Regions from separate parts of the Paenibacillus sp. JNUCC32 genome, predicted to be linked through region 2. Evidence: a T-box and tRNA genes for the amino acid it is inferred to sense, from the RefSeq annotation. Region 2 holds a T-box; the other regions hold tRNA genes.

Region 1 (6,754 bases), 3.2 Mb from region 2:
AAAGCAAAAAGAAAAGAAGCCTCGCAGGGATCCTGTATCCGAGGCTCGGCAAGGGCAAGCAGATTCTTCGCCGGGACCTGCACGCCGTTCCCGCATTCTGGATCGCGGCTGGCATGCTGTTTCTCGTCATGACCGGATTACCCTGGTCAGGCCTGTGGGGCAGCAATTTCCAAACCATGGCAACCAATACCGGTGCCGGCTATCCTCCTTCCATCTGGTCGGGCAGTGCGCCGTCCTCCCATGTGGTACGGACGAAGGAAGTCGCAGAGGTCCCTTGGGCGGCCGAAAATCTGGAGGTTCCCAACTCCACCATCTCCGACTTTATGCCGCTTCCGATTGAAGACGTCATGTACGTAGCCCGAAGCGAGGGGATGCATCCGAGTTACACCATCAGCATCCCGCAGCAAGCGGGCGGCGTGTATACGTTGTCGGCCTATCCGCCGAAAGCGCAGGACGAAGCCACCCTGCATATCGACCAGTACAGCGGCGCGGTGTTGGCGGATTATCGCTATGATCATTACGGATTCGTCGGCAAAGCCGTTGCCCTGGGCATTACGCTGCACAAAGGAACCCAATTCGGCATCGTCAACCAGATTTTCAGTTTGCTGATATGCCTAGGCATCATTCTCATTGCGGTAAGCGGTTTGTACTTGTGGTGGAAACGAAAACCGGATCACGGACTGGGGGCTCCGAAAGCGCCCGAGACGGGCGCCAAGAGCATGAGGCTGTTCCTGCTGGTGCTTATCTCTTTGGGGATTCTGTTCCCGCTTGTGGGCTTGTCTCTCATCATCGTGTGGATCATCGATTCTGTCATCGTGCGGAAGATACTGGCGATCAAGGCTTTCCTGAACGCCTGATTCGCTTAGGACTTAATCAAAAATAAGGGGTGGCGGTTTCATGATCGTAAAAGGCCGTATTATTATAACCGTACTGCTATCGGTTCTGCTGCTGAGCGCTTGTTCGGCCAGTCCCGAGGCAGCCGACCGGTATGTAAAAGAAATTCCGCTGATGGCCGAGGTGAACATTCCGGATGTATTATCCGTCCAACAGCCGGAGACCATCGAGATTATCCTTACCCAAGACGGCAAAAGAGTGCCCGGTGCGGATTTTGTCCACTACGAGCTGTGGAGCCATAACGGTTCCCTGCGGGATCCCATGACGGATGCGGTCGAGGTGGGCGATGGCGTGTATACGGTGACCAAAACCTTCGTAAAAGAGGGGCTGTATTTCATCAAGCTGCACAGCGGCAACAACGGCTCCATCATCATTCCCCAGAAACCGTTCGCCGTCGGCAAACTGTCCGAGGCCGAGCTTGCCTACCTGGAGGCGGGAACTCCGACATTCCAAGAAGGCACGGCAGAGCATCATCATTAAAACAAGCGGAATCAGGATAAAAACCGGCGCCGAATGTCCGGCGTCGGCACCATGCACTCACTGGATTGCCCGAACCACCGGTAACGGTTCTTCGCCACCCAGCGGTACACCAGGTTCCGTAAGAAAGGGGGTATCAGGATCAGGACATACGACAGCGGCCAAGGAAAACGAAGACGCCGCGCAATCCGAAGAGCTCCCGTCGATCTGGTGTAATATCTCCCCTGTTCAATCAGCACCATCGTCTCCGGCGAATCTCCATCGAGCCCTCCCTGCCTCAACAGCTCCTGACCGATCTCGGATTGCAGCGAAGCGAACCGGAAAGCACCCGCGGGATCTCGCTTGATAATGAATTGGGTCAGCCCCTGGCACATATGGCACACGCCATCAATCAGCACAATTGCATATTCCTCATGATTTTCGGTTGCACGATCCTTCATATTTTCTTCGCTCCCTTCACGCCATAAAAAAAGAAAAAACGCAGGAGCCCTCTCCTACGCTTGATCAAGTACGCTTATTGGTTTATTACTCAGCAGCTTTGTTCAGCCACTCGCCGTCTCTCATCTGCTGGTCGAATTCGTTCGAGAATTTCTCCATGCATTTGCATATGAAATCCTTACGACAAACCGGGCAAGGTACTTTCCCAAGTCGGCTAAGCGCAGTCAGTTTCCATTCCGGGAAGCGGTTATAGAATACGCGAATATCCGTTCCGTCAGCCGTGTGGATAATGAATTCGTAAAGCCCTTCCTTTTCATTGCTTCCAGCTGTGGTCACATTTGCAATCTGCGGTCTGTATGGCATGTTCATCACCCGTTTATTTTATTTAAATTCCTTATGACTGGTTTGTACTTTCTGGTACTTAGTCATATTAAAGAATTTTAGGGGTGATGTCAACCGAAGAACACATCCAGGATCGAGCCCAGCTGCCCCCTCTTTTTACCTTCCAATATATCCGGGTTGAAGACTTCCACATATCCGCAGTTCGTGCAGGAAACAAATAGGAAATGATTGTGCTGAATATCAAACATTTTGCTCAAGCCTGCCCCCGACATCGAGACCTCTTTCGTCTGGCAGTGGTTCCCTCCGCATTTGCTGCATACAAACCGTTCCTCTATCATTTGTTCTATTCGCATTCCAAGCGCCCCTTTCAATGCATAGCTTTAACTGAAGTACGGCGTATCATGTAAAAAGTTTCATATCGAGCGTCTTTAGCCGACAAAAAAGGATGACCCCCATTTTAGAGAGCCATCCGAATCCTCTATCGTCAGCTTACGCTTAACTCCACGTCGATGTTGCCCCGGGTTGCTTTGGAATACGGGCAAAACGCGTGCGCTTTCTTCGCGAGATCCTCCGCCTGGCTTCGTTCGATGCCGGGCATTTCGATCTTCAGCTTCACTGCCAGCTTAAAGCCGTCAGCGCCTTCGTCTTTTCCGATCGACACCTGGGAGTGGATCACGACATCCTTCAGCTCGACGCCCTCCTTGCGGGCGATGTTGGCCAGGGCGCTTTCATAGCAGGCGCCATAACCGGCCGCGAACAGCTGCTCCGGATTGGTTCCGGCTCCGCCCGGACCTCCGAGCTCTTTCGGCATGCTTAATTTGTGATTGAGAACGCCATCGGTAGATTCAACGGAGCCTTCCCGCCCTCCGACGACTTTAACATCTGCTGTGTATAATGGTTTCATGCTCGTTCATCTCCTTCATGCCCTATTATGGTCTCTACATGTACTCTTTAAACTTTCAGGGCAATTTGAAACGATAAATAAGGCATTTCACCATAGATGAGCATTATCCCGGCACGCGAAGAACATAACAAAAAAAGCCGCTTATCAAAGGGAATTCCACTTGATAAACAGCTTCTTTATGAAGTATGCGGTAGAGAGGACTCGAACCTCCACGGGTATACACCCACTACCCCCTCAAGATAGCGTGTCTGCCATTCCACCACTACCGCATGTATAAGGGATGTTCTGCAGCGAACATTCCCTATTATACTGCCCTCTTGCTCAAAAGTAAAGCGCCAAAATCTGGGCCTTAGGATCAGGCTTTTGCATCAGTTAGCTCTTATCGCTGCGCTTGTCCTTCCGATAGGCCGAAAACTCGATGTATTCGCGGATAAATTCCTTCTCATGCTCTGCCAGACCGGACATTAAGGCAGGATCCAAAGATTCCGGATCTACTTCATATTCCCCGCGGGCTTCCTTGACACGGTTGGTCGGACTGCCTCTTCCTATAATCAGCCAATCCAGGCTGACGGAAAAAAATGCTGCAATCTCAATCAATTTATTCGTGCTCGGCGTTGTTTTTCCCCTCTTCCAGTCACCAAAATTTCCTGTGCTGATCCCGAGGGTTTCACAAAACGCCTTCTTGGTCATACCCCGGCTTTCTATGAGATGTTCGATTCGTTGGTAAATAGACTGCATCAAACAACCGCCTTCCTATTTCTCTTTAAAAGAAAAATATCTTATGTACGTATTTTTGTCTTGCATAATGACTTAATTACGTGTATAATCTAGATATATTGCCTAAATTATACCATAGTACTCATGGATCGTCGTATCTTTTACTCATGAGTCTATTCCGTACGAGGAGCGAGTAAATTGCCCTACGATACCATGACCACATCCTGGAATAATGCGGTGCACTCCTTGAATAAGGGGCTGATGGTCATTACCCCGGATGGCATCATAGACAAAATCAACGATCCGCTCATTGCCATGGCCGAAAAATACGGTGTCCCTCCTGACTTTAGGTGGCATGGAGCATCTTTTTTCGATATGACTTTCAGGCACTTTGGTTCTGTATTCGATCCATTTTCCCATGAGATGGATTTGCCCTCCGTAAAGGAAGTGATGCTGGGCAAGCTGCCTGATTATTCTTTTGAATATGCCGTGGAATGGAATGACCGGCAGAACTGGGTTCTGTGCGAGGTGCTGCCGCTGATGATGAACAAGGACGGCCGTGTTCACGGAGCCATGATATCGTTCACGGATATTACGAAGTTCAAGCACAAGGAACTGCTGCTGGAACAAGCGCTGGCTCACAGCTTCCCTCTTCCAGGACATATTCCTATCTGTGCCGTATGCAAATATGTTCGACAAGCGGATGAATGGGAGCCTGTGGAGAGCTATTTGGAGAGCCGCCTCCCCATTGAGTTTACCCATGATATTTGTCCGGATTGCATTCGCAGATTATACCCGAAATATTCCTCCATTCTCGATGATCCGGAATTGCCCGATTAACAACCCGTCTGCATACAACACAGAATAAGCAGCTTCGATATCCCGATGATCACTGGATTCGAAGCTGCTTATTTATGCTTGAGGCATTCTTTGGTGGATTACGCGTTCACAAAACGAAGCAGGGGGCTTATGAGGGTCGGCAGTACCGAAACATGCCCTTCACCCTCAATTTCGTCGAACGTCGTCTCCAGCACCTCTTCATGCCCTCTGAGAAAGGCATAGAGTTCCCTGGCATCCTTCACCATGGACGGCTTCTCCTCGGCCCCCACGTACAGGCGGAGCGACTTGCGCTCCCCGCTCTGTCGTAAGCGGTTCTTCCCCTCTTCCCATCGCTGGTACAGCGCGTAGTTCTTCCACCACACCGAGGGACATGCCGCAATATACCGCGAAAAGGCATCCGGTCTGGTGAATAAGGTATACAAGGTGAAAAATCCACCGAGCGAGTGTCCGAACAGCGCCTGCTTCGATCGGTTCACGGCATACCGCCGCTCCACGGCCGGCTTCAGCTGCTGCTCGATGAAGGTAAGGAACGCCTCCACGCCGCCCGTCTCCGGCCAATCCATGCCGTTTGGCCGGACTGGCAGTTCAGCGGGATCGGCATATTCCGTAAAGTTATAGAAGCGTTCGCTGCTTACGATGGGGCTGTCGCTGTCAAAGCCGATGCCGACAATGAGCGCAGAGGGAATGCCCCGAGGCGTACGGGATTGCAGGCGGATGGCTTCGGCCAGCGTGCCGAAGGTGGCATTGGCATCCAGCGAATATAACACGGGATAACCTCCCTCAGGAGGCGGTCCCATCGGCTCGGCGATGAAAATGCGGTATTCGCGGCCCGTCACGTCGGACTGCATGGACCAGGTCAGCGTTCCCGGTACGGAAAACAAAGTGGCCTTTACTTGGTTATCTTGGTTATCTTGGTTATCTTGGTTATCTTGGTTATCTTGGTTATCTTGGTTATCTTGGTTATCTTGGTTATCTTGGTTATTATGCATTTCTTGCTTTTCCTGATAATCCGGATCCTCATGTTGAGCCCGCCCCTTCGCCGATGCTTGCTCCTCTGCTTCCCCGACGAACAGCCACCGCAGCGCATCCGGAAATCTTCTGGACATAAAGATAGGATCATGGGTTCCGTCAGGATCTACCGCCAGCTGCAGCCGCTCAGGGCTCACCCCTTGCTCAAGCCAGAACCGATGGGCCTCCACGTTGTTCACAAACATGTTTTTCTGCGCATTTTGCTTATACGCCCCTTCAAGCTGCCCTACGGACATATACACCCGCTGCTCAGCCGGCCATTTTCCCTGCTGGCGGATGTAGTCCATCACCCCCTCGTACCATAACGAAGCCGACAGCATGCCGATCCGTCCGAAGGTATCGGGACGCCAATATCCCGCGAACATCGAGATCAAACCGCCAAAGGAGCCTCCCATGATGGCCGTATGCTCAGGCGCTGGAAGCGTTCGGTACCGATGGTCTATGTATGCTTTGATGACATCCGCTACCTCATCGACATAAGCTCTCCCCTCCCCGCCGAAAGGAGGGTTGCTCTCCAGCAAAGGCTCAGCCGGCCAAGGCGTATACTCACGATTCCGGTTCGTTGTCGAGATTCCGACCAGGATGACCTCTTCCAGCCGGCCTGTCGCAAACAAATGATTCAAATAGTTCAGGCAGTCCGTGAACATATCTCCTTCATCTTGAACATAGGCAACAGGATAGGAACGGTCATACTCCAGATAGGAAGGAGGCAGATACAGTGTAAGCTCTCTGCCTTCAACTGCCAGCTGCTTGTAACGATTCATGTGATCCTCCCGAAAGCTGCTTTTATTTTCTCATGCGAATTAATAAATAGATAAAATACGGAACCCCGATCACGGATACCACAATGCCTGCAGCCAGCTCGGCCGGAGCGAATATCGTTCTGCCGATGAAGTCGCCTATGACAACAATCGCCATGCCCGCTATGCCGCTGATCGGGATGATATGCCTGTGCCGCAGTCCGACAAGCTGCCTGGCCATATGCGGAGCAATCAGGCCGACAAACCCGATGCTGCCGGATACAGCTACGCTGGCACTTACCAGACCGATGCTGCAGAGAAGCAATCTATTTTTCTCGCGCTCGACGGATACCCCGACGCTCTTCACGCTTTC
Region 2 (6,754 bases):
TATCGGGATCCAAGTCATCCTGATTGCCAATGACGAGTCCCTTCATATACCCCGCATGGATGCCGCCGTACAATTGATCCAGCTTGCTTCCAAGCTTGTCGCGAAGGGCATCATTCCATCTGAGAACATGGCTTAATTTCCAGCTGTCTGGCGGTTCGATCACCGCTTGGTCCGAGCCCTTCACTTTGACGATCCAATGAATCTTCTGAGTACGCAAATACTGAAGGTAATCAAACCCGCCAAAATTTCGGGCCACTCCAGGCCTCTGCATTTCCCCGCTCAGCTGTATGCGGTCCCCGCGCTGCCATTGGTTCACAATCTCCAGCTCCGTTTTATTCAGCAGTTTTACTTGGACCATAACGATATCGTCTGTATTCAGCATCATGCTGTCATTCGGATCGGCTTGTTTTTGCACAACCGGGTGATTGGATTGGATCAGATCAGCCCGCTGCAAGGTTACCTGGAAATCAGCCCGGTCGCCATCCACCTCGACAGGAGAAGAAATCACCCCGAACGCAGTAACAGGAATGGGTTCAGTCGACTCTTCCGCTGCAAGGACCGACTCGAAATCACTTACATTCGCCGCATCATGCCATTCCCAGTACGAGCCCGATACGCACAATGAGAATAGCATGCAGATCGTAAACAGGCGCCCTGCGCCCACCCACTGGCATACAGCTAATAATAGAAGAATTAGCCCGACCGCAATCACGGCGAGCTTCCATCCGTCATACAGGCATGCAGCACCGCTGCCGACCACCCATAACACGGTAAACACAAGTAATGGCCTTCGTTTCATCATTGAATGTATCCCCTTCTTGACGAAATAAAAAAAAGAACCCTTGCCTGCAAATCGCAGTCAAAGGTTCTTCCTCCATAACTTCCTATTCCTATCATTCGCATCGTCAATGCATGATCTATTCCGCTACCGTCATCAAGGTTTCGCGCGGCGGCTCGTATGCTTCAAGCTGCCGAAACGAAATCCCCTTCTGTTCCATCATGCGGGACACCTTGCCGGAGTCCTTGGGATAAGGACGATGGAACACAACCTCGACAATGCCGCTGTTGGCAAGCATGTTCGCACAGGTCCAGCAAGGCTCGTCTGTCACGTACACCGTACTGCCCTCCCTGTCGATCCGGTCCGTGAACAGCAGCAGATTCTGCTCGGCATGAATCGTACGGATGCAGCGCTGCTTCTTCACCATGCTTTCCTTGCCGTCCTGCACGACCAATTCATAATCCTCCGCGATCATACAACCAGCTTCCGAGCAATCCGGCACCCCCATCGGCGCGCCGTTATAAGCCGTCCCGAGCAGCTTCTTGCCCTGCACCAGCACCGCTCCCACATGACGCCGAGGGCATTGAGAACGGGTAGATACCATAAAGGCAATATCCATGAAATAAGTATCCCAATCTTTACGTTGATCTGCACTCATCATCTGTCACCTGTTCCTTGTCAATATCTCCTTTATTGTAGCACATAGCTAAAGTCCTACGTAAGGCTTCATCTTCTCCAGCATTTTGGGCCCGATGCCCTTTACGTTCATCAAGTCGGCCTGAGTTCGAAACGGGCCGAACTGATTCCGGTAATCGATAATCGCCTTGGCCTTGGCCTCGCCAATGCCGGGCAGCTCCATCAGCGTGGCTGCATCCGCCGTATTCACATTGATCAATCCGGACGGATCCGGAATGGACGGCGGCAGCGCTGGAGGTTCATTGGCAGAGACCGGTTGACCGACAGCCTCCGGCGGGGATGAAGCCGGCGAGACGGCTGCCTGATCAGAAGCTGAAGATGGTGAGGCTTCCGCTCCTTGGCCGTTCCCGGCCGCAGCAGCCGAGTCCAGACTTGGCACCGGTTCCTTCGCGTTCGTAGCCGGCTCGCCTTGTCCACCCTGAGCGGTCTTTGCAGCATCAGCAGAATCCCTTCGAGCGTCAGCAGGGGCTGCAGCCCCTCCCGCATCCTTATCCCGGGAATCGGAAGCAAGCGCCTTCGCACCGGCGCTCTCCTCCATGGTCATGACTTGCTCCAGCTGTTCGTTTAACGGCTGCCAGCCCTCGATCCCCTGTTCCGTACCGCCGGCAAACAAGATGAGTCCGCAGCCCGCAAGCGTTGCGGCAAGACTCCAACCTAAAGATATCCGTTTCATCCAAGACCTCTCCTTAACTTCAAAGTTCAATTCGTACAAACTCTGGAATAATCTTCGGCTTCCCCACCGGAATCGCATGAAAAACCGTCATGAATCGGCATCTTCCCCGCATACATTAGACGTAAGGACGGTACATTTCTGCCGTAAAGCGCGAAAGGAGGGAACATACACATGAAGGTCGGTTTTATCGGTACGGGCAGCATGGGTAGTCTGTTGATCGATGCCTTCATTCAATCGGGCGCACTCCTGCCTGAGCAGATTCGGGTCAGCAACCGAAGCCCAGAAAAGCCGCTGCAGTTGGCAAAACGTCATCCCGGTCTGACGGTATGCAGCAGTAACACGGAGACGGCTTCTCAAAGCGACCTGCTATTTTTATGTATCAAGCCGTTGGAATTCAAAGCGGTCATCGGCGAAATCAAGGATCGGCTCGAAACCCGGCAAATCGCCATATCCATCACAAGTCCGGTCCAACTGATCCATCTGGAATCATCGCTGCCCTGCAAGGTAGCGAAAATCATACCGAGCATCACTAACATCACCGGAGGCGGAGCATCGTTATGCGTGTATGGTTCCCGAATAAAAGAAGAAGACAGGCAGCTTATAGAAAGCCTCCTGTCTTATATCAGCAGGCCGCTCAAGATACTGGAATCGCACACGCGAATCACTTCCGATTTCTCCAGCTGCGGGCCTGCTTTTTTAAGTTTATTCATGGAAAAATGGATCGACGCTGCCGTTGAAATGACCGGAATCGACCGCAGGTCCCTCAATGCACTAGCCGGCGAAATGCTGCTTGGCACCGGCAAGCTGCTAACGGAGGAGGGCTTCTCCCCCGAAGAGCTGCAAAAGCGGGTGGCGGTTCCCGGAGGCATCACGGCCCAGGCTCTGGCACTGCTGGAATCGAACCTGAACGGGTTGTTCTACCAATTGATCCAAACCACACACGACAAGTATGAGGAGGATTTGGCCAAACTGGATGCTGCCTTCGGTTTTACGATTAACCGGCCACGATATTGACCAGTTTACCCGGTACGGCAATGATTTTGCGAATACTCTTGCCTTCCAGCGCCTGCTTGACATTTGGAAGGGAGAGGCTATGTTGTTGCATGGCTTCTTGGTCCATGTCTTTCGCGATTTTGGCGCGTTCCACGATTTTGCCGTTGACTTGCACCACGATCTCGACTTCTGCCTCTACGGTCCAAGCCTCGTCAAACTCAGGCCATGGCACGTAAGTTACGCTCTCCGTGTAGCCTAAACGGCTCCACAGCTCTTCAGCCAGGTGAGGGGCAAGCGGGGAAAGCAGTTGGACGAAGTTCTCCATCGCCTTGCGAGGAAGCACTTCGCTCTTGTACCCCTCGTTGATGAATATCATCAACTGGCTGATCGCTGTGTTAAAGCGCAGATGCTCAAAGTCGTCGGTCACTTTCTTAATCGTTTTGTGCAGCGTGCGTTTGAATTCGTCCGTACCCTCGCCATCCACGATTTTAGGATTCAATTGACCGTCGTCTCCGATGAACAGACGCCATACGCGGGAAAGGAAGCGGTGCGTTCCTTCAACGCCGTTGGTGTTCCATGGCTTCGTCGCTTCCAGCGGCCCCATGAACATTTCGTATACGCGCAGCGTGTCAGCGCCATACTCGTTCACGATATCGTCCGGATTGATGACGTTGCCGCGGGATTTACTCATTTTCTCATTGTTGTTCCCCAGGATCATGCCCTGATTGACCAGCTTCTGGAAAGGCTCCTTCGTATCGACGACGCCCAGGTCATACAATACTTTGTGCCAGAAGCGCGCATACAGCAAGTGCAGCACAGCATGCTCCACGCCGCCGATGTACAGGTCAACCGGCAGCCATTCCTTCTGTTTCTCCTTGGAGCACAGTTCGTTATGGTTATCCGGATCGATGTAACGCAGGTAGTACCAGCAGCTGCCGGCCCATTGCGGCATCGTATTGGTTTCGCGGCGGGCTTTCATGCCCGTTTCGGGATCAACCGTCTCCACCCACTCCGTCACGTTGGCCAGCGGCGATTCGCCGGTTCCGGACGGTTTAATCTGGTCTACATCCGGCAGAAGCAATGGAAGCTGATCTTCCGGCACGGTCTTCATCGTTCCGTCTTCCAGATGCAGAATCGGAATCGGCTCGCCCCAATAGCGTTGACGGCTGAACAGCCAGTCGCGCAGACGGTAGGTTACCTTCTTCTTGCCCTTGCCCTCTTTCTCCAGCCATTCATTCATCGCCTGGATAGCCTCTTCATTATCCAGCCCGTTCAGGAAGCCGGAATTCACGTGCGCGCCGGTGCCGGTATATGCTTCCTCCTCGACGTTTCCGCCTTGAACGACTTCAATGATCGGAAGACCGAATTGCTTCGCAAACTCCCAGTCCCGGCTGTCATGTCCCGGAACCGCCATAATGGCACCGGTGCCGTAGCCGGCAAGCACGTAATCCGCGATCCAGATCGGTACCTTGGCGCCGTTTACCGGATTGACGGCATACGCGCCCGTGAATACGCCGGTTTTATCCTTGGCCAGATCCGTCCGCTCCAGGTCGCTTTTACGTGCTGCCTGATCCTGATAAGCCTTCACCGCTTCGCGCTGATCGGCTGTCGCAATTTTGTCCACGAGGTCATGCTCCGGTGCCAGGACGCAGTAGCTTGCCCCGAACAGCGTATCCGGACGAGTGGTGAACACCTCCAGATGACCATCATACCCTTCGATGTCAAAACGGACCTCGGCGCCCGTGGATTTGCCGATCCAGTTGCGCTGCATATCCTTCAAGCTTTCGCTCCAGTCCAGCTCGTCCAGATCCTCCAGCAGGCGATCCGCATATTCGGTAATGCGCAGGATCCATTGGCGCATCGGCTTGCGTACGACCGGATGGCCTCCGCGTTCGCTCCTGCCGTCGATGACCTCCTCGTTCGCCAGCACGGTGCCGAGCGCTTCGCACCAGTTCACCGGAACCTCGGCCACATAGGCCAAGCCGCGTTTGTAGAGCTGGATAAAGATCCACTGCGTCCATTTGTAATATTCCGGATCGGTGGTGCTGATCTCGCGGTCCCAGTCATACGAGAACCCGAGGGATTTGATCTGGCGGCGGAACGTATCGATATTCTGCACGGTGAACTCCCGAGGATGTTTGCCCGTGTCCATCGCATACTGCTCTGCCGGCAGGCCGAAGGCGTCCCATCCCATCGGATGAAGCACGTTGTATCCGCGCATCCGCTTGTAGCGGGACACGATGTCCGTTGCCGTGTATCCCTCCGGGTGACCTACGTGCAGGCCTGCGCCCGATGGGTACGGAAACATATCCAGCGCGTAAAATTTCGGTTTGGACGAGGAATCTTCCGTTTTAAAGGTTTTGTTCTCATCCCAGTATTGCTGCCACTTCGGTTCGATGGCCTGCGGCTGGTAGCCGTGGCCGGTTGGTTGATTGTCCGTCATACTTCATTGCTCCTCCTTCACAGTCGAGAGGCAAGGCCTGCGCCATTGCCCAAAAAAACAAAAAAACCTCATCATCCATAGCGTTGATCGCTAGGGACGAGAGGTTTGATTCCCGTGGTACCACCCTAGTTAGCCAAAGGCATGCTTTGCCTTTCGCTCCCTTTGCATCCTTATCGCGGATAAGACGACGATGCTTCATCGGCCGATTCTGCCGGAATACAGCCCTCCGACGGCCGGGTTAACACCATTGCTCCGAGGCGAGTTCATCCCTATCGTCAACCGGTTTTCACCAGACACCGGCTCTCTGCATGATCGAAATTGGAACGATTGATCCTCATCATCGCGTTCATATTACCGTTTTAATGTGGCTATTATACCCAAAAAGCGCGGTCAAGTCAACGAAAGCTCTTCTCCGCTTCTGCGGTAATGTTCCGGCGTGGTCCCGACCATGGCCTTGAACATCCGGCTGAAATGGGCCAAATGCTTGAAACCGGACGCCTGGCTGATCTCCGTTATGCTCAGATGGGGGTGGAGCCTAAGCATGATTTTGGCCTGGTTGATCCGCCGGTGATACACATATTTGAACACCGTCGTTCCGGTCACTTCCTTGAATAAGGAGGATAAGTAGTGTTTCGTGATATGCATGTCGCGGGCGATTCCCTCCAGCGTCAAATCCAGCATATAATTTTCCTCGACAAACGAGACGACATGCTGGACATGCCGCTCCTTCTCCGAGATCGAGTCGTGATCCTGCACGGCGGCCTGGCACCAATCGGCGATGACGTACATCATCTCCTGGATTCGAAGGGTCATCCGCTCCTGGCGAAAGCCGGCCGTGGAGGACGACAGGCGGTGTATATCGGCCAGCATCCCTTCGAATTCTTCCCGGTTCTCCCCCGTCAGCGTCATGCGATGATTCCGCAGCGTTTCGAAGGGGTCCAGCAATATCGATTTGGCCGTCTCCGAAAGCCCCCTGCAGACCCAGGCCGGATCAAAATGCAAAATGCTCCTGACATATCTGGAATCGGGTTCAACGTTCGGACAGTGCAGCGTAAGCCCGTTCATCAGGAGCAGATCCCCCGGTTTCAGGGTGAACACGGAATCGCCGATCAAATACGTGCAGCGTCCCTCATGGAAATAATAAATTTCATAAAAAGCATGCGAGTGAAAC
Region 3 (6,754 bases), 3.0 Mb from region 2:
TGAACGGTTGTACCCTAGTCTAAACGAAGAGAAAAAATGGTAATTTGAAGTGAATGATAATGGGATTTCCGCCTAAAATCTCAACTAAATCTTTTCGCCTCCGTGATTTTCGCTTATAATAAAGAGGTAGGCAAGAGAGAGGAGGCAGCAACATGGGGAAACAACCTGTAACCGAGCCGTTTTTGATTGAGAAGCTGAATGAAGCGAAGGTACATTTTGAACGTGCTTTGGATTGTAAACATACGGAGTTTGATGATCTATATCCCTATATGATTGAACATCCTCAGTTCTTCTGGTACAAACGCTATGTTGCCTGGTCAGAACTGCTGACGATTGCCGGATTGTGCGAGGAGGTTTCCTTCGAATGGAAGGAACAGTTTACGCCTCAGCAGGTCGAATATATCGAGAAGCGCGTCATGTCTTCCACCGTGCTGGATTATTGGTACGAGAAGAATGACAGCATCGAGCCGGCTCAGCGTTAATGGGTATATAGAACATCTCTTAATCGGGATGTTTGTCGATATCGCAACGCATTCAAAAGACCTAAATGATTTCATTTAGGTCTTTTTTTGCACAGTAAGTGATGAAGGAGGCATGGCGATGATCAGCGATGAAAGACTCGATGAGCTGCGGATCTCCGGCGAACTGGTCCGGGTTGTGCGGGATGGGCTGGAGACCAATGATATTATAGGGTTCGTCGTAGCCTGGGACCCGGAGCAGGTTATCATCCGCCGCAGAAACCGGCGGGTCGTTAAACTGGATCGGCGCTACAGCTACCAGCTCAAAAAAGAGCCAAGAGTCAGCCCGGTCGAAGAATAAGCATAGATCTCGAATTCGTCGGACAACTTAACCTCGGAACTATTTTTTCGGGAAGAGGTGCTTTTGGTTATGGAAATGTCCAATGACAAGGTCTCGGCATACAAGAATGAAATTCAGAATTTGAAGCAGAGCATGCCGGACATGGCAGAAGCGTATCATCAGTTCACCGGCGTTTGCTTTCAGGATGGCGAGCTGGATGCGAGAACGAAGCAGCTGATCGCGCTTGGGATCGGATTGTTTGCCAACAATGAGCTGTGTACCTTCTACCATATGGAGGAAGCCCGTGCCAAGGGAGCCTCGGATGCTCAGATCATGGAGGCCGTAGCCGTGGCGTCTGCCGCCAGCGCGGGACATGCTCTCTCGCAGGGACTGACCCGCGTGCAGCATAACCTTCATTGATCTGTGATAGAAAATAACCGCCCCCCACAGCGCTTGTACAGCCGGGGAGGCGGTTATTCTTTCGTTTAAGGAACGGCGATGTTAGCGCGCGAAAGCAGCGGCAGGAGGATGGGCTTGCTCGGAGGAATCGCTCTCAGGCGGAACCAGTCCGAGATACGCTCGCATGCGATCCATCATCTCCTCACGGAAGGATGGCCATAGAATGTTCATCGACCCAATGTACCCCCGGCAAGCATATCGTGCCTGAATCCCGTCCTTGCTTTGCCCGATGTCATATACCTTGATCGCCCGCTTGGTGAATTCCTGCTTCACCTCGCGAAGAAGCACTGCAGCACGTTTGGCGCCGTTTCCTACAACCTCTACGTACAATTGAGGGGTTTTGAATACCCCGCTCTCCTGAATGATCCGGCAATCCCGTTCAAACACTTTATGAATGAACATCAGCAGCAGGTAACTCTTGATCAACGCCCGTTCTTCCGTTGTAACAGCCTGAATGGCCATCAACATCACCGCCTTTATATAGAAAATGGATATTGAATGAGAACTTATGTTCTTATTTTAACCGAAAACAAGGTTTTTAATCAAGTTCAAAAAAAGTGTTGACTCGATTTATTTAGCGTGATATTATATATCTTGTCGCCGCTGATAAGAGCTTGGCTCGAAGGTGGACAACATACATGCGGTCGTGGCGGAATTGGCAGACGCGCACGGTTCAGGTCCGTGTGGGCTTACCCCCGTGGAGGTTCGAGTCCTCTCGACCGCATCTAATGAGAAAGCTCGTAAACTGTTCTTGCAGTTTACGAGCTTTTTTGCTTTGGAATTCTATGGGACTGTTCGATGCAATCGATAGCCAATGCGGCAGAGGCCGAAATTACCGCTGACCTCTGCGGCACGAAACGAATAGGAGAGCCAACGATCTTACGGTGGCCGGCAATCTTCTGCAGTCCGTCGGAAATGCGCTGCAGGTGATTGCGGAAGCGGAGGATTACTGATTAACATTTATGCCTGTAATTACATATTTGAATAGCTTTTCTCAAACAATACGGTTAGGTAAGGCTATCATGATGATGAGTGGAAAGGGGCGTAACAATGCGGAAAAGATATAGAAAATCGATTATCTTGCTGTGTTTGGTATGGGGGATCTCGAACGGAGCACAGATCGGGTACGGGGCGGGGGTGGTCAATGCTCCTGATTCTTTCAACCATGATACTCGAAAAATGCACGAAGAATCCGATCACAGCAGATCCGGCCAGGAAAAGAAGCCGAATAAGCTGGCTGTCATTATCGATGATTTTGGCAATGATCAGAAAGGGACCGAGGAAATGCTCAATCTGCCTGTCAAAATCACGGTGGCCGTGATGCCGTTTTTGCCGACGAGCAAGAAAGATGCCGAGGCCGCGCACCAGCAAGGGCATGACGTCATTATTCATATGCCCATGGAGCCTAAGCAGGGCCGGTCTTCCTGGCTTGGACCGGGTGCTATCTTAAGTTCGCTCACCGATGAGGAAATTCGTAAACGCATGGAGGAGGCAATCGATTCGGTTCCTTATGCCGTTGGGATTAATAATCACATGGGCTCCAAGGTTACCGGGGATGAACGGGTCATGTCCATCGTGCTCGACGTTTGTAGGGAGAGAGGGCTGTTTTTCATCGACAGCAAAACGAATTACTACAGCGTAGTCGGCAAACTGGCAGCGAAGAAGGGAATGCCTTCCATCGCCAACGATATCTTCCTGGATGACGTTCATACCGTTCAGCATGTGAGCAAGCAGCTGCAGACCGCGGCGCAGCATGCGGAAGAGAGAACTTCCTGCATTGCAATCGGCCATGTTGGCGTATATGGAATCCGGACGGCAGAGGCGCTGAAAGGCACGATCCCGGAACTGCAAAAAAAGGTGGAGTTCGTCGGGATCAGCGATCTCGTCAGGGAGCACTCAAGCTGGCGGCCTGATCCGCTGCGCTCGTATTAGATCTTCCTTGAGCACAGAACAGGTCCGGAATCGAGTGACGAGACCGGTGGAAGGTCCAAACGTTAAGATCAGCCGAGACCGGGTATGAATATAAAACGAACGGCCTTCCGCGCAAGAGTCCCGGTGATTCAGAGTTTCATGCTTGGAAGGCTGTTTATATGTTGCGCTATATTATCGGATGCGGGCATCGGTGAGTTTGAATTGACCTACCAGCTGCTGCATCGATTTCGCTATGGCTTCGACATTGCCTGAGGTGTACCTTACGCTTTCGATTTCCTGCGACAGCTCCTGCACTTTGCTCTCCACATCCTTGGAAATCTTTCGGTTATCCTTGCTGACCGAAGCGATTTTCTCCATCAGCTGAACCACTTCATCTACGGCCTGGTGCTTGCGGAGATCGTCTTCGGCTGCGGCGGCAAGCAGCTCGGAAGCCGCGGAAACCAGCAGGTTTCCTTCTTCCACGACCCGGGTCCCTTCCTTCATCGAGAGCACGGCGTGCTGGGCGTCCTGATAGATATGACCGATAATCCGGTGGACCTCTTCCGTGGACTGTCTGGTCAGTTCGGACAGCTTGCGGATTTCGGTTGCAACGACGGCAAAACCTTGTCCGTGTTCTCCGACCCGTGCCGCTTCAATGGAAGCATTCAGGGCCAGCAAATGGGTTTGGGAGGATATTTGTTCGATCGCGTGCAGTACGCCTGTAACTTCCTGAACGGTTCCCATGAACGTGCGGATGGTCTGATTGGTTTCCTCGACTTTCGCAGAAATATGAGACATCTTGTCTCCGATCCGGACGACTTCATTCTTGGCCACATCAATCTGCTCATTTGCTTGCCGTTCCAGCTGGCGGAGCGTCTCCCGCATCCGTTCCGCGCTGTCCTTCACGGCATCGATATCCTGCAGCTGGCTGCGCATGCTGCGGATCATCTCGCTAATGTTGCTGCTGACACGCCGTGCGGAAGTAACGGTGACGGCGGTGGTGTCGTTCATTACCTGTTGGCTGGAGGAAACATCGCCTGCCGTCAACTTCACCTGCATCATGATGCTTTCCAGCGAATCGATCATATTGTTGATCCATTTGGCTAATTCGCGCGTTTCATCCTGATCGAAATGGCGGGGGTCCAGCCGCTGCGTCAGATCTCCGCTGCCCTCGGCATTCAAGCGGATGAAGCGGTTGAGGCTGCGTAGACGATCCGCGATTCGTCCAATTTCTTTATGGCCGACCAGGGAAGAGGTGAGAAGGCCGGTGACCAAACAGGCTAACCCTCCCGCCATGGCTGCGAATGCCGGAGATAAATAAACAGCCGTAATAAAAACAATGACAGCCGTCAGGAGGCTCGAGATAAGGGTAGACAAGCCATGGAGCTTAGCATGTCTGAAGCGAATGCCGCGAATACGGTAAACCTCTTCGAGATCCCCTTCGCACATCATCCCCCAAACATCCGGACAATGGGGCAGGCGGAACGTCACACCTTTTCCGATCACCGGAATGTGGCGGTAATCGGAATAACCGGGGAAGTCCACGAACAGATTGCTTCCGTTCGCGATGGTGTTGGCTACGCCTGGATGAAGCTGACCCGTTGCCGGGTCGGTGAACATCAGCTCCAGCTCCGTATGTTCCTGTACCGACACGGTCCCCCAGTCGGTCGTTACACCGTCCTTCAGGTTCTCCCCGTGTGTGAAGGTCCGGTCTTCAAAGCGGCTTCTGGAAAGGGCCGTGCCCGGAGCAATATGGCGATTCATCTCGGGCTTGGCCATGAATATATAGTTGTCGCCGGAATCGGGATAGACGTGGCCGGATTCCCGCTGAATTAAATCCCCGATCACGTCGTTTGGCACCCGGCCGCAGAGGATGCCGGCGAACGTATCGTCGACGTAAATGGCATTCATGAACAGCAGCGTCATTTTGTCGTGAAAAGCAGAGGAGCGGGGACCGATAGTGAACGTGACGGAATCCGCATACGGCCCGAAGAGCAATTTGCCGGTATCCGAGCCGGCGAGATGAATGATTGCCTGTCCCAATGGACTGCTCTTGCTGTAGCTGGTTCCAACGTGCGGAGCGTATGTAGAGTACGTGACCTCACCCGAAGGGTTCAGCAAGAATAATTCCGTGAAATCGGCAGCGCGCGAGTACAAAGCGGAGAAGAGTTGCTCCTGGCTCAATGGGGCACTAGTAGAGAAGAGATGAGAATGCTCGCCGCCGACTAATGAACCATGGGGCTTGTCCTTGTCCAGCTGCTCCTTCAGTCGATCCAGATGTCCCCAATATTCATGGCTCCAGGAGAACAGCAGCTCTTTGCGCGTCTCGGCAATGCCTTCGAATATGTCTTCGATGTCTTCCTTCAATTTACGATTCAGACGCCATGAAATCCAAAGCGGAAGTCCTTGGCGATACCCAAGCCAGTCAAACATAACGATCTCCCCCAATTCCCATTTGATTCATCCATCTTTATGTATGTTAGATATACTACCATAATTTTCGGAAAAATCGACTAAAAATTTTGAAAAAAATGATGCTTTTTTCATATTAATGTTAGTTTTTATGACGTAAAAATGGGTTCGAAGGCCTGGAATCAGGATTCTATAGGCCAGGCGCCCAACAAAAAACAGCTCCTATTTAAAGAGCTGTTAAATAACTGATAATCCCGTCAGCAATGGCTTCGGCAATCATCATTTGGCCGTTACGGCTAGTCAATAATTTCCGGTCCTCCATATTGCTGAGGAAGCCGGTTTCCACGATGACGGCAGGTACTTGGGTTTGATTAAGCAGATAATAAGGCTTGCCTACCATGATGCCATTGTTGTTGCGATATACCAAATTCAATTGTTCCTGAATGGTTTCCGCGAGCAAGGTGCTTCGGCCCTCGGATTGATGCAGTACGATGCCGCCGCGCTTGGACGCATTTTTTCCCCAATTCACGTGAACGCTGACTACCAGCTTGGTCGGGATTTCGCTGCTGAGCTGCTTGCGCTGCGACAGATCGCGGCGATGCCTGGAGGAGCTTCGATGCCAGCGGTTATCGTCGCTTAGCGCGTAATCGGCGTCGCGATTCAGCACGGCATGATAGCCTTCCTTGCGTAGCAGCATGAACAGTCTGCGTGAAATGGCCAGATTGATATCTTTTTCGAGAATGTCTCCATGCGACGTTCCGCCGTCGATTCCGCCATGGCCCACATCGATCAGCACGACATCATGTGCAAATGGGTGGAGGTGTCTAAGCTGTGATTGGTCGATTTCCCGTCCTGAGGAATGGGTTGATTCCGGCGTTTCGGACATAAGCTGGGCTGCCGGCATCACTTTCGGATGAACGGCATGTGCTGGAAGCTTCAGTGCCTGCTTCTTTACTGGGCTTGCTTCCGTGACAGAACCGGGGAGTACCAGCGTCAAGAGAAGCAAACATACTCCTGCTGACTTAATCATGAGGGATTCCTTCTTTCACGTAAAATTTCGGCTTTATTAGAATGTGCATTAGGCAGAAAAATCATGCCGTTAAACAGGAGTCTAGAATCGGTCGGAATGGAGCACACTGATACTGGGAAGCGGATAAACCATAAGGAGTTGATT

The links. The T-box of region 2 lies ahead of leuS (leucine--tRNA ligase). A T-box ahead of a tRNA ligase gene usually reads a tRNA of that ligase, here a tRNA-Leu.
Region 1: it encodes a tRNA-Leu, which carries the amino acid that the T-box ahead of leuS (leucine--tRNA ligase) is inferred to sense. The anticodon was not compared.
Region 3: it encodes a tRNA-Leu, which carries the amino acid that the T-box ahead of leuS (leucine--tRNA ligase) is inferred to sense. The anticodon was not compared.

Annotation. Positions count from the first base shown of each region.
Region 1 is NZ_CP062260.1:6,886,361-6,893,114, reverse strand. Features, by position in the region: gene JNUCC32_RS30800 (PepSY-associated TM helix domain-containing protein) at 1-857, shown strand, start outside; gene JNUCC32_RS30795 (FixH family protein) at 898-1,374, shown strand; gene JNUCC32_RS30790 (thiol-disulfide oxidoreductase DCC family protein) at 1,386-1,811, opposite strand; gene JNUCC32_RS30785 (hypothetical protein) at 1,897-2,172, opposite strand; gene JNUCC32_RS30780 (zinc ribbon domain-containing protein) at 2,262-2,504, opposite strand; gene JNUCC32_RS30775 (organic hydroperoxide resistance protein) at 2,636-3,055, opposite strand; tRNA gene JNUCC32_RS30770 (tRNA-Leu) at 3,242-3,324, opposite strand; gene JNUCC32_RS30765 (helix-turn-helix domain-containing protein) at 3,428-3,793, opposite strand; gene JNUCC32_RS30760 (PAS domain-containing protein) at 3,971-4,612, shown strand; gene JNUCC32_RS30755 (alpha/beta hydrolase) at 4,711-6,405, opposite strand; gene JNUCC32_RS30750 (FecCD family ABC transporter permease) at 6,428-6,754, opposite strand, start outside.
Region 2 is NZ_CP062260.1:3,715,216-3,721,969, forward strand. Features, by position in the region: gene JNUCC32_RS16745 (ComEC/Rec2 family competence protein) at 1-802, opposite strand, end outside; gene JNUCC32_RS16750 (deoxycytidylate deaminase) at 918-1,436, opposite strand; gene JNUCC32_RS16755 (ComEA family DNA-binding protein) at 1,485-2,147, opposite strand; gene comER (late competence protein ComER) at 2,319-3,161, shown strand; gene leuS (leucine--tRNA ligase) at 3,142-5,583, opposite strand; T-box leader at 5,673-5,933, opposite strand; gene JNUCC32_RS16770 (AraC family transcriptional regulator) at 5,974-6,754, opposite strand, start outside.
Region 3 is NZ_CP062260.1:687,948-694,701, forward strand. Features, by position in the region: gene JNUCC32_RS03085 (hypothetical protein) at 153-482, shown strand; gene JNUCC32_RS03090 (hypothetical protein) at 601-819, shown strand; gene JNUCC32_RS03095 (carboxymuconolactone decarboxylase family protein) at 889-1,218, shown strand; gene JNUCC32_RS03100 (YhjD family protein) at 1,300-1,719, opposite strand; tRNA gene JNUCC32_RS03105 (tRNA-Leu) at 1,898-1,981, shown strand; gene JNUCC32_RS03110 (divergent polysaccharide deacetylase family protein) at 2,308-3,189, shown strand; gene JNUCC32_RS03115 (methyl-accepting chemotaxis protein) at 3,361-5,601, opposite strand; gene JNUCC32_RS03120 (N-acetylmuramoyl-L-alanine amidase) at 5,807-6,610, opposite strand.